3 regions of the Pseudomonas gorinensis genome follow, and region 1 is predicted to be linked to each of the others. Evidence: predicted binding sites of a transcription regulator. Region 1 holds the regulator's gene; each other region holds the start of a gene.
The links. Region 1 encodes sigma-54, which starts transcription at its own class of promoters, with help from an activator protein. Its sites were predicted from a motif close to ANTGGCATNNANNTTGCTNT; they were not measured.
Positions count from the first base shown of each region.

Region 1 (3,275 bases):
GGTGGCGGCCTGTGGGACCAGCAGAACAAACAGCAGGTCTACCGGGGCACCGTCGATCGCGTCGAAATCGATAGGCGCGTCCAAGTGCAGCAGGGCGCTGACAGGTGTGTCGCAGCCTTTGAGGCGGCAGTGAGGAATGGCGATGCCGTTGCCAAAACCGGTGGAGCCGAGTTTTTCACGGGCAATCAGAGCCTCAAAGACATCTTGCATCTCCAGATCAGGCACTTCTCGGCTGATCAGGTTGGCAATTTGTTCGAGGGCTTTCTTCTTGCTGCCGCCCGGCGCGTTCACGAGGGAACGGCCGGGGGTCAGGATGGTTTCAAGTCGGATCATGGGTGGGGAGTGTTAGCGGCCGGTGCCCTGAAGGAGGCTCAACTGCTTTTCCTTATGCTTTTTGATTTGGCGATCCAGTTTGTCGGTCAGGTCGTCAATGGCGGCATACATATCAGTATGCTCGGCATTGGCGACGACTTCTCCGCCGGGTATACGCAAGGTGGCTTCAATTTTCTGCTTCAGCTTTTCGACAGTCATAATGACTTGCACGTTGGTGATCTTGTCGAAATGCCCCTCAATTCTTTTGAGTTTTTCGCCGATATAGGCGCGCAGCGGTTCGGTCACTTCCAGTTGGTGTCCACTGATGTTGACTTGCATACAGCTTCTCCTTCGTTGCCAGTGCATAAAGCGGCGGGTAGGAATACCCGCCACTGGAACGCTGTGGCCCGCCCGTCACATCAAACGCTTACGCTCGCTGGAAGGCGCGATCCCAAGGGACTCGCGGTACTTGGCGACGGTTCGACGGGCGACCTGAATGCCTTGTGCCTCCAGTAAACCAGCGATCTTGCTGTCACTCAACGGCTTTTTCTGATTTTCCGCCGCAACCAGTTTTTTGATGATCGCGCGGATCGCCGTGGACGAGCATTCGCCGCCTTCGGAGGTGCTGACATGGCTGGAGAAAAAGTATTTCAGCTCATATATGCCCCGTGGGGTATGCATGAATTTTTGCGTGGTCACCCGGGAAATCGTTGACTCATGCATGCCAACCGCTTCGGCGATGTCATGCAGCACCAGAGGCTTCATCGCTTCGTCGCCGTATTCCAGGAAGCCACGCTGGTGCTCGACGATCTGGGTGGCGACTTTCATCAGGGTTTCGTTGCGGCTTTGCAGGCTCTTGATGAACCAGCGCGCTTCCTGCAACTGGTTGCGCATGAAGGTGTTGTCGGCGCTGGTGTCGGCGCGACGCACAAAACCGGCATATTGCGGATTGACCCGCAGGCGCGGTACCGACTCCTGGTTCAGTTCCACCAGCCAGCGCTCGTTGTCCTTGCGTACGATCACGTCGGGGACGACGTATTCGGCTTCGCTGGACTCGATCTGCGAGCCCGGGCGAGGGTTGAGGCTCTGTACCAGCTCGATCACCTGGCGCAGGTCGTCTTCCTTGAGCTTCATACGGCGCATCAACTGGCTATAGTCGCGGCTGCCCAGCAGGTCGATGTAGTCCGTGACCAGGCGTTGGGCTTCGGCAAGCCAAGGCGTCTTGGCAGGCAGTTGACGCAGTTGCAGCAGCAGGCACTCGCTGAGGGTGCGCGCGCCAATGCCGGCGGGCTCGAATTGCTGGATGCGGTGCAGGACGGCTTCGATCTCGTCCAGTTCGATATCCAGTTCCGGATCGAAGGCTTCAAGAATCTCGTCGAGCGTTTCGTCCAGGTAACCCTGGTTGTTGATGCAGTCGATCAGGGTCACGGCGATCAGGCGATCGGTGTCGGACATCGGCGCGAGGTTCAATTGCCACAACAGGTGGCTCTGCAGGCTCTCGCCGGCGGACGTGCGGGTGGTGAAGTCCCACTCGTCATCATCGTTGCTGGGCAGGCTGCTGGCGCTGGTCTGGTAGACGTCTTCCCAGGCGGTGTCCACGGGCAGCTCGTTGGGTATGCGTTCGTTCCAGTCGCCTTCCTCGAGGTTATCCACCGTCGGGGCGGTTTCCTGATAGGAGGGTTCCTGCACATCGGGGTTGGGTTTTTGCTCGATGTTGTCGGCCAGCGGGTCTGCATTGTCGAAGTCGTCGCCTTCTTCCTGGCGTTCGAGCATCGGATTGGACTCCAGGGCCTCCTGGATTTCCTGTTGCAGGTCCAGGGTCGACAATTGGAGCAGGCGGATGGCCTGTTGCAGCTGCGGTGTCATCGTCAGCTGCTGGCCCATTCTCAGGACTAGCGATGGTTTCATGGCAGGGGCTTAACACCTTATTCGCCGGCGCAATGCGCCATCCACGACAGGGCGCGTGAGCGCCAAACATAAGCAAATTATATGCCTGATATCGGGGGCTTTGCCTAGAGCGCGGTAACAATAAAAATCCGGAGGTTTTTATTGACTCCCGCGCACCGTGGCCAACGGCCGTGACGCCAGGCTGCTTACAGGCGGAACTCGTGGCCCAGGTACACTTCCTTGACCAGTTCGTTGGCCAGGATAGTGGCGGAGTCACCTTCGGCAATCAGCTGGCCATCGTTGACGATGTAAGCTGTTTCGCAGATATCCAGGGTCTCACGGACGTTGTGGTCGGTGATCAGTACACCGATGCCCTTGGCCTTGAGGTGATGGATGATCTGCTTGATGTCACCCACCGAGATGGGGTCCACGCCGGCAAACGGTTCGTCCAGCAGGATGAATTTCGGCGCGGTCGCCAGGGCGCGGGCAATTTCAACGCGACGACGCTCACCACCGGACAGGCTCATGCCGAGATTGTCGCGAATGTGGTTGATGTGGAATTCCTGCAGCAGGCTTTCCAGCTCTTTGCGGCGGCCGTCGCGGTCGAGTTCCTTGCGGGTCTCGAGGATGGCCATGATGTTGTCGGCCACCGAGAGTTTGCGGAAGATCGACGCTTCCTGGGGAAGATACCCAATACCTGCGCGTGCACGGCCATGCATCGGCTGGTGGCTGACGTCCAGGTCATCGATCAGTACGCGACCTTGGTCCGCCTGCACCAGGCCGACGATCATATAGAAGCAGGTGGTCTTGCCGGCGCCGTTGGGGCCGAGCAGGCCGACGATCTGGCCGCTGTCGATCGACAGGCTGACGTCGCGCACGACCTGACGGCTTTTATAGGCCTTGGCCAGATGCTGGGCTTTCAGGGTTGCCATTACTCGGCCTTCTTCTTCGGCTGGATAACCATGTCGATACGTGGGCGTGGCGCAGTGACCTTGCTGCCGTTGGCCCGGCCGGCATTGGCGACCTGCTTCACGGTGTCATAGGTGATCTTCTCGCCTTCGGTGGAGTTGCCATCG
Region 1 is NZ_CP167125.1:1,386,442-1,389,716, forward strand. Features, by position in the region: gene ptsN (PTS IIA-like nitrogen regulatory protein PtsN) at 1-333, opposite strand, end outside; gene hpf (ribosome hibernation-promoting factor, HPF/YfiA family) at 346-651, opposite strand; gene AB7933_RS06255 (RNA polymerase factor sigma-54) at 727-2,220, opposite strand; gene lptB (LPS export ABC transporter ATP-binding protein) at 2,406-3,131, opposite strand; gene lptA (lipopolysaccharide transport periplasmic protein LptA) at 3,131-3,275, opposite strand, start outside.

Region 2 (3,275 bases), 2.8 Mb from region 1:
TTGCAGGTCGGTCAGGCCGCCCTTGATGATCTTGCCGTCAGCATCCGCCGCATAACCCTGCAGGCGCGAGGTACCGGTGTTGTTGGTGATGTAGCCGTCCTTGTCCGCACGGAAGGCGCCGCTGCGGGTGTACTCCAGGGAGCCGTCGGTACCCTTCTGCACGAAGAAGCCGCCGCCCTGGATCGCCATGTCCAGGATGCCGCCACTGTTGTTGACGTCGCCCTGGGTGAACTGCTGGGACACTGCCGCCAGGTTCACACCGTTGCCGATGCTGTTCTGGCCGGTACCCAGTTTGGAGGCCGCGTAGATATCCGCGAATTCCGCACGGGACGATTTGAAGCCAGTGGTCGCGACGTTGGCGATGTTGTTGCCGGTCACGTCCAGTTGTTTGTTGGCCGCATAGAGGCCGCTAAGGCCGATGTTAAAAGACATGTTTCTCTCCCTCTGCCGTATTTAGCCGGCTCTATGTACCGATAGTCTGAATTTGCGACAGCTTGATGCTGCCCATGCCGCCCGCCAGGTTCAGCAGCATTTCGCCGCCGGTCTGGCTCAGGGTCACGCTCGTTACCGTTGCCGGCAGCGACGTGGCCAGGGCAACCGCATCGCCCGCGTCGTTCTTGGTGGTGGCATTGAAGGTGTAGGTGCCGGCTGGGGCGACCGCGCCGTTGTCGTCCTTGCCATCCCAGATAAAGCTCTGGTTGCCGGCAGCCTGGGCGCCCATATCGAGGGTGCGCACCACGTTGCCGTCCTTGTCGGTGATCTTGACGGAGACGTTGCCCACCGCCGAAGTCACCGCCACCGAACCGGTCATGCTCTTGCTCGTGTCCACGGTGGACTTGTCGGTCTGGATGACCACCGAACGCCCTACCAACGACGACGCTTGCAGTGCTTGCGACGAGCTGAAGTTGCTGGAGATCGCGTTGACCGAGTCGTTCAGGGTGTTGATGCCTTCCAGGCTGCTGAACTGAGCCAACTGGGCCACGAACGCACCATTGTCCTGGGGCGACAGCGGGTTCTGGTTTTTCAGCTGGGTCACCAGCAACTGCAGGAACGCATCCTTGCCCAGCGACTGGCTGCCTGTCGCCGCCTTGGTAGCGCTGTTAAGACTGCTGTTGTCCGTTGCGGTCTTGACCTTGGAATTGAAAAGGTCCTGGACTGCCGAGTTGTTTGACGTATCAACGATGGCCATTATTTGGCGCCCCTTATCACTGACCCAGGGTCAGGACCTTCTGCATCATGGTTTTGGCGGTGTTCATCATTTCCGCGTTGGTCTGGAACGAGCGGCTGGCGGAAATCATGTCGGCCATCTCCTCGACCACGTTGACGTTGGGGTAGTAGACATAACCCTTTTCGTTCGCGGCGGGATGGTTAGGCTCGTAACGTGCTTCGAGGTTGCTCTGGTCTTCGACCACGCCGAGCACCTGCACACCCTGGCCGGCGGCGTCCTGGTTCTGGAACAGCGAATCGCTGCCGCCGCTCTGGCCGCCCTGGAACATGGTGGCAAATACCGGGTGGCGGGCGCGGTAGGTCTGGTCAATGCTCGAAGACACGGTCTCGGCGTTGGCGATGTTACTGGCGACGGTGTTGAGGCGCGTGGTTTGAGCGCTCATGCCACTACCGGCAATATTGAAAACACTGGACAGGGACATGGCTTACTCTCCACGCAGGGCTGACATCAGCCCTTTGAATTTGCTGTTGAGCAGGGTAAAGCTGGCCTGGAAGTTCACCGAGTTTTCGGCATAGGCCGATTGCTCCAGCTGGGCGTCGACGGTGTTCTGGTCGATGGATGGCTGCATCGGCGTGCGATACAGCAGCGACTCGTCACCACTGCTCAGGCCTTGCGCTTCAATATGACGGCTGTTGGTCATGTTCAAGGCGAAGGTGCCGTTCTTGGTCTTGTCCTGCTGTGCTGCGAGCACGGCGGAGAAGTCCAGGTCCCGAGCCTTGTAGTTCGGGGTATCGGCGTTGGCAATGTTGTTGGCCAGGACTTCAGCGCGCTGGGCGCGGAAGCCCAGGGCTTGTTCATGGATACCGAGCGCTTTATCGAAGCTGATGCTCATGGCGGAAACCTTTAGGCTGACCTGCTGTGCGTTAACAGGGTTATAGCAAGGTGCATGCCAATCTTGTGAAAGCCCGGATATCAAGGGGTTGCGGGGAGCTTGCCGACGGCAATGCCAGAAAAGCGGCAACCGTTTTCCGCGTGACGCCAGTAAAGCGGCAATGGGGAGTTGCCGCTTTCTTCAACTTTGCCGCAAAAAAAATGTAGGAGGGGGCTTGCCCCCGATAGCGGTGTATCAGTGATAGATACATCAACTGAACCACTGCTATCGGGGGCGAGCCCCCTCCCACATTCTTTATTACTTGGCCTGGTAGATGATCCCCGGGCTGCACTGCACCATCTGGAAATGATCGGGCAGGCCGTTCAACGCTTCGGATGCACCGAGGAACAGGTAACCGCCGCGCTTGAGGGTGCCGTGGATACGCAGCAAGATGTCTTTCTTCACTTCGGCAGAGAAGTAGATCAGCACGTTGCGGCAGAACACTATGTCGAACTTGCCCAGGCTGGCGTAGCTGTCGAGCAGGTTGAACGAGCGAAACTCCACTCGGTTCTTGATCGGCGCCTTGACCGCCCAGCGCCCCGCCCCTTTCGGGTCGAAGTAACGTTGCAGGCGCTCCTGGGACAGGCCACGCCCCAGGGCCAGGCTGTCGTACTCGCCGGTCTTGCAGTTGGTGAGCATGGTGCCGGATAAATCCGTCGCCACAATTTGCGCACCGGCCTTCAGCTGGCCCATGTTGGTCCGCTCGAATTCATCGATGGTCATCGAGATCGAGTACGGTTCCTGCCCCGAAGAACAGGCTGCCGACCAGATGCGCAAGCGCTGGCCCGGGCTGGCCTTGATAGCCTCCGGCAACACTTTGCTCTTGAGCACCTCGAAGGGGTATGTATCGCGAAACCACAGGGTTTCGTTGGTGGTCATGGCATCGACCACCATTTCCTTGAGCCCACTGCGCGGCTGGCCCTGGATCCGCTGGACCAACTCACCCAGGGACTTGATGCCCTGCTGTTCCATCAGCTTGTTGAGACGGCTGGATACCAGGTATTGCTTGTTTTCACCAAGCAATATGCCACAGGCTTTTTCCAGGAAGACCCGGAACTGTTCGAAATCCAAATTACCCGTAGACAAAGATACCGCCTCTTAAATCGTGTGACCGCCAGGGAAAAAGCCCCTAGCCGTGATCTGCTGCCTTGATCCGGTCGACTACCCGGGATGCCA
Region 2 is NZ_CP167125.1:5,670,621-5,673,895, forward strand. Features, by position in the region: gene flgE (flagellar hook protein FlgE) at 1-432, opposite strand, end outside; gene flgD (flagellar hook assembly protein FlgD) at 464-1,189, opposite strand; gene flgC (flagellar basal body rod protein FlgC) at 1,206-1,649, opposite strand; gene flgB (flagellar basal body rod protein FlgB) at 1,653-2,060, opposite strand; gene cheR (protein-glutamate O-methyltransferase CheR) at 2,358-3,185, opposite strand; gene AB7933_RS25650 (chemotaxis protein CheV) at 3,229-3,275, opposite strand, start outside.
Region 2: a site for sigma-54 is predicted at 2,103-2,122, ahead of flgB (flagellar basal body rod protein FlgB). Genes of this name have one in related genera too.

Region 3 (3,275 bases), 650 kb from region 1:
ACTTTTGGTCGGTGCGTTGCGGGGTGAAGTCCGCCAGTTCTTGCAGCAGGCGTTTTTGCAATTGATCCAGCTGCGGGCGAATCTGCTTCACCAGGTCAGGGCGCGGGTCATCGGGTGCCTTGCCCTGGAACTGCCAGTCGGACAGGTGGGTGTACTGCACCAGTTTGTTCGCCTCTATCTGCGCTGAGAAAAATTGCTCGGCGGCGGCGGGCGCCAGTTTGTAGTTGGGGGCCTGGGCGATGACGCTGGCGATGACCTCCTGTTCGCGCTTCTTGTCCTCTACGGGCTTTTTGCTGTCCCATTTGCTCAGGGCGACCTGGTCGGCGATGGCCAGGCGTTCGGCGATGCTGTTGAGCAATGGCTCAAGGCTGGCTGGCGCGGCGCTCGCACTGGTAGTGACGAACAGCAGGGCAAATACAAGTCGACGTTTCAAGGCTGATCTCCTTGTGGGAGGGGGCGAGCCCTCTCCCACATGTTTAATAAAATTCGGGCAAAAAAAGACCTCCCGAAGGAGGCCTCTTTCATCACGCTGCGTCAAGCAGCGCTACCGGATCAGCAGCTGTAGTACAGCTCGTATTCCAGTGGGTGTACGAAGGTGCGTACTTTGATTTCTTCTTCGCTTTTCAGCTCGATGTAGGCATCGATGAAGTCGTCGCTGAATACGCCGCCTTTGGTCAGGAACGCACGGCCCTTGTCCAGCTCTTCCAGGGCTTCTTTCAGGCTGCCGCACACTTGTGGGATCTCTTTGGCCTCTTCAGGCGGCAGGTCGTACAAGTTTTTGTCGGCGGCGTCGCCAGGGTGGATCTTGTTCTGGATACCGTCCAGGCCAGCCATGACCAGGGCAGCGAAGGCCAGGTATGGGTTGGCTGCTGGATCCGGGAAGCGGGCTTCGATACGGCGAGCGCGCGGGCTGGACACGTAAGGAATACGGATCGAGGCAGAACGGTTGCGTGCCGAGTAGGCCAGCATGACCGGCGCTTCGAAGCCTGGAACCAGACGCTTGTAGGAGTTGGTCGACGGGTTGGTGAAGCCGTTCAGGGCCTTACCGTGCTTGATGATACCGCCGATGAAGTACAGGGCGGTGTCGGACAGGCCGGCATAACCTTCGCCAGCGAAGGTGTTCTTGCCTTCTTTAGCGATGGACAGGTGAACGTGCATACCCGAGCCGTTATCGCCGTACAGAGGCTTAGGCATGAAGGTCGCGGTACGGCCGTAGGCATCAGCCACGTTGTGTACGCAGTACTTCAGGGTCTGGACTTCGTCAGCCTTGGCCACCAGGGTGTTGAATTTCACACCGATTTCGTTCTGGCCGGCAGTGGCCACTTCGTGGTGGTGCACTTCGATGACCAGGCCCATTTCTTCCATGGCGTTGCACATGGAGGTACGGATTTCGTGGTCGTGGTCGAATGGCGGAACTGGGAAGTAGCCACCTTTGATGCCTGGACGGTGGCCTTTGTTGCCGCCTTCCACGTCCTGGTCGGACATCCACGAACCTTGTTCGGAGAAGATCTTGAACATGGAGCCGGAGATGTCGGACTTGAACTTGACCGAATCAAAGATGAAGAATTCTGGCTCAGGGCCTACGAATACGGTGTCGCCGATACCGGTCGACTTCAGGTATTCCTCGGCACGCTTGGCGATCGCACGTGGGTCGCGGTCGTAGCCTTGCATGGTCGAAGGCTCGATCACGTCGCAGACGATGATCAGGGTTGGGTCTTCGGTGAACGGGTCCAGCACGGCAGTGCTGTCGTCCGGCATCAGGATCATGTCGGAAGCTTCGATGCCTTTCCAACCGGCAATGGAGGAACCGTCGAACATTTTGCCTTCTTCGAAGAAAGCGTCATCCAGCGCGTCGCGAGCCGGCATGGTCACGTGGTGCTGAGTGCCTTTTGTGTCCGTGAAGCGCAGATCAATCCATTTAACGTCATGATCTTTGATGAGTTGAACCGACTTCGACATGGTGTCCTCCGGGTGGCTTCGGGCTGGGTAGTGGAGTTAGCCCTTAGAATGTGGGTGATGCCGGCGCGGATACTCCGCCATGGCAACCTGCCTCACAAGAGAGCAAATTGCATGCCAGTGCGCCAACATGGCCTTTCTGCCTCAAAATCGCCCCTATAACGGTGCAATCGGCCGAAATGGAATAATTAACGCACTGCAATGTAGCGCCGATTTGCATAAATGACCCGTTTTGGTGCGCATCACCTTCAATGCATATTAACTGGTTAAACCTTGAGCGATTTCCGCTATAATCCGCGCCCCCCTTTTTCGGCAGGCCCTGCGCGCGCTGTTTCCATGAAATTAATCGTTAAAGTCTTCCCAGAGATCACCATCAAGAGCCGACCGGTACGGATGCGTTTCATCCGTCAGTTGGCCAAGAACATCCGTGCCGTGCTCCGCGATCTGGACCCGGCTGTGGTGGTGAACGGCGTGTGGGACAACCTCGAACTGGAAACCCGCGTGACCGACCCCAAAGCCTTGAAGGACATGACCGAACGGCTGAGCTGCATGCCGGGTATCGCGCATTTCCTGCAGGTGGACGAGTATCCACTGGGCGACTTCGACGACATCACCGAAAAGTGCAAGCAGCACTTCGGTGATGAGCTGGAAGGGAAGATTTTTTCGGTGCGCTGCAAGCGTGCCGGCAAGCACCCGTTCAGCTCCATGGACGTCGAGAAATACGTCGGCAGCAAGCTGCGTCGCGAGTGCGGCGCAGCCGGAATTTCCTTGAAAGCGCCACAAATTGAAGTGCGCATGGAAATTCGCGACCAACGGTTGTTCGTGATCCATAGCCAGCACGACAGCATCGGCGGCTACCCGCTGGGTGCCCTGGAACAGACCCTGGTACTCATGTCTGGCGGTTTCGATTCCACGGTGGCGGCCTACCAGATCATGCGCCGCGGGCTGATGAGCCATTTCTGCTTCTTTAACCTGGGCGGGCGTGCACACGAATTGGGCGTGATGGAAGTCGCGCATTACATCTGGAAGAAGTACGGCAGCTCCCAGCGTGTGCTATTTGTGAGCGTGCCGTTCGAGGAAGTGCTCGGGGAAATTCTCGGCAAAGTCGATAACAGTCATATGGGCGTAGTATTGAAGCGTATGATGTTGCGCGCTGCGTCCCGAATCGCCGATCAGTTGCAGATCGACGCGCTGGTGACCGGCGAAGCGATCTCCCAGGTCTCCAGCCAGACGCTGCCGAACCTGTCGCTGATCGATTGTGTGACCGAAAAGCTGGTGTTGCGCCCGCTGATCGCCAGCCACAAGCAGGACATCATCGA
Region 3 is NZ_CP167125.1:734,782-738,056, forward strand. Features, by position in the region: gene AB7933_RS03325 (chorismate mutase) at 1-433, opposite strand, end outside; gene glnA (glutamate--ammonia ligase) at 553-1,959, opposite strand; gene thiI (tRNA uracil 4-sulfurtransferase ThiI) at 2,293-3,275, shown strand, end outside.
Region 3: a site for sigma-54 is predicted at 2,059-2,078, ahead of glnA (glutamate--ammonia ligase). Genes of this name have one in related genera too.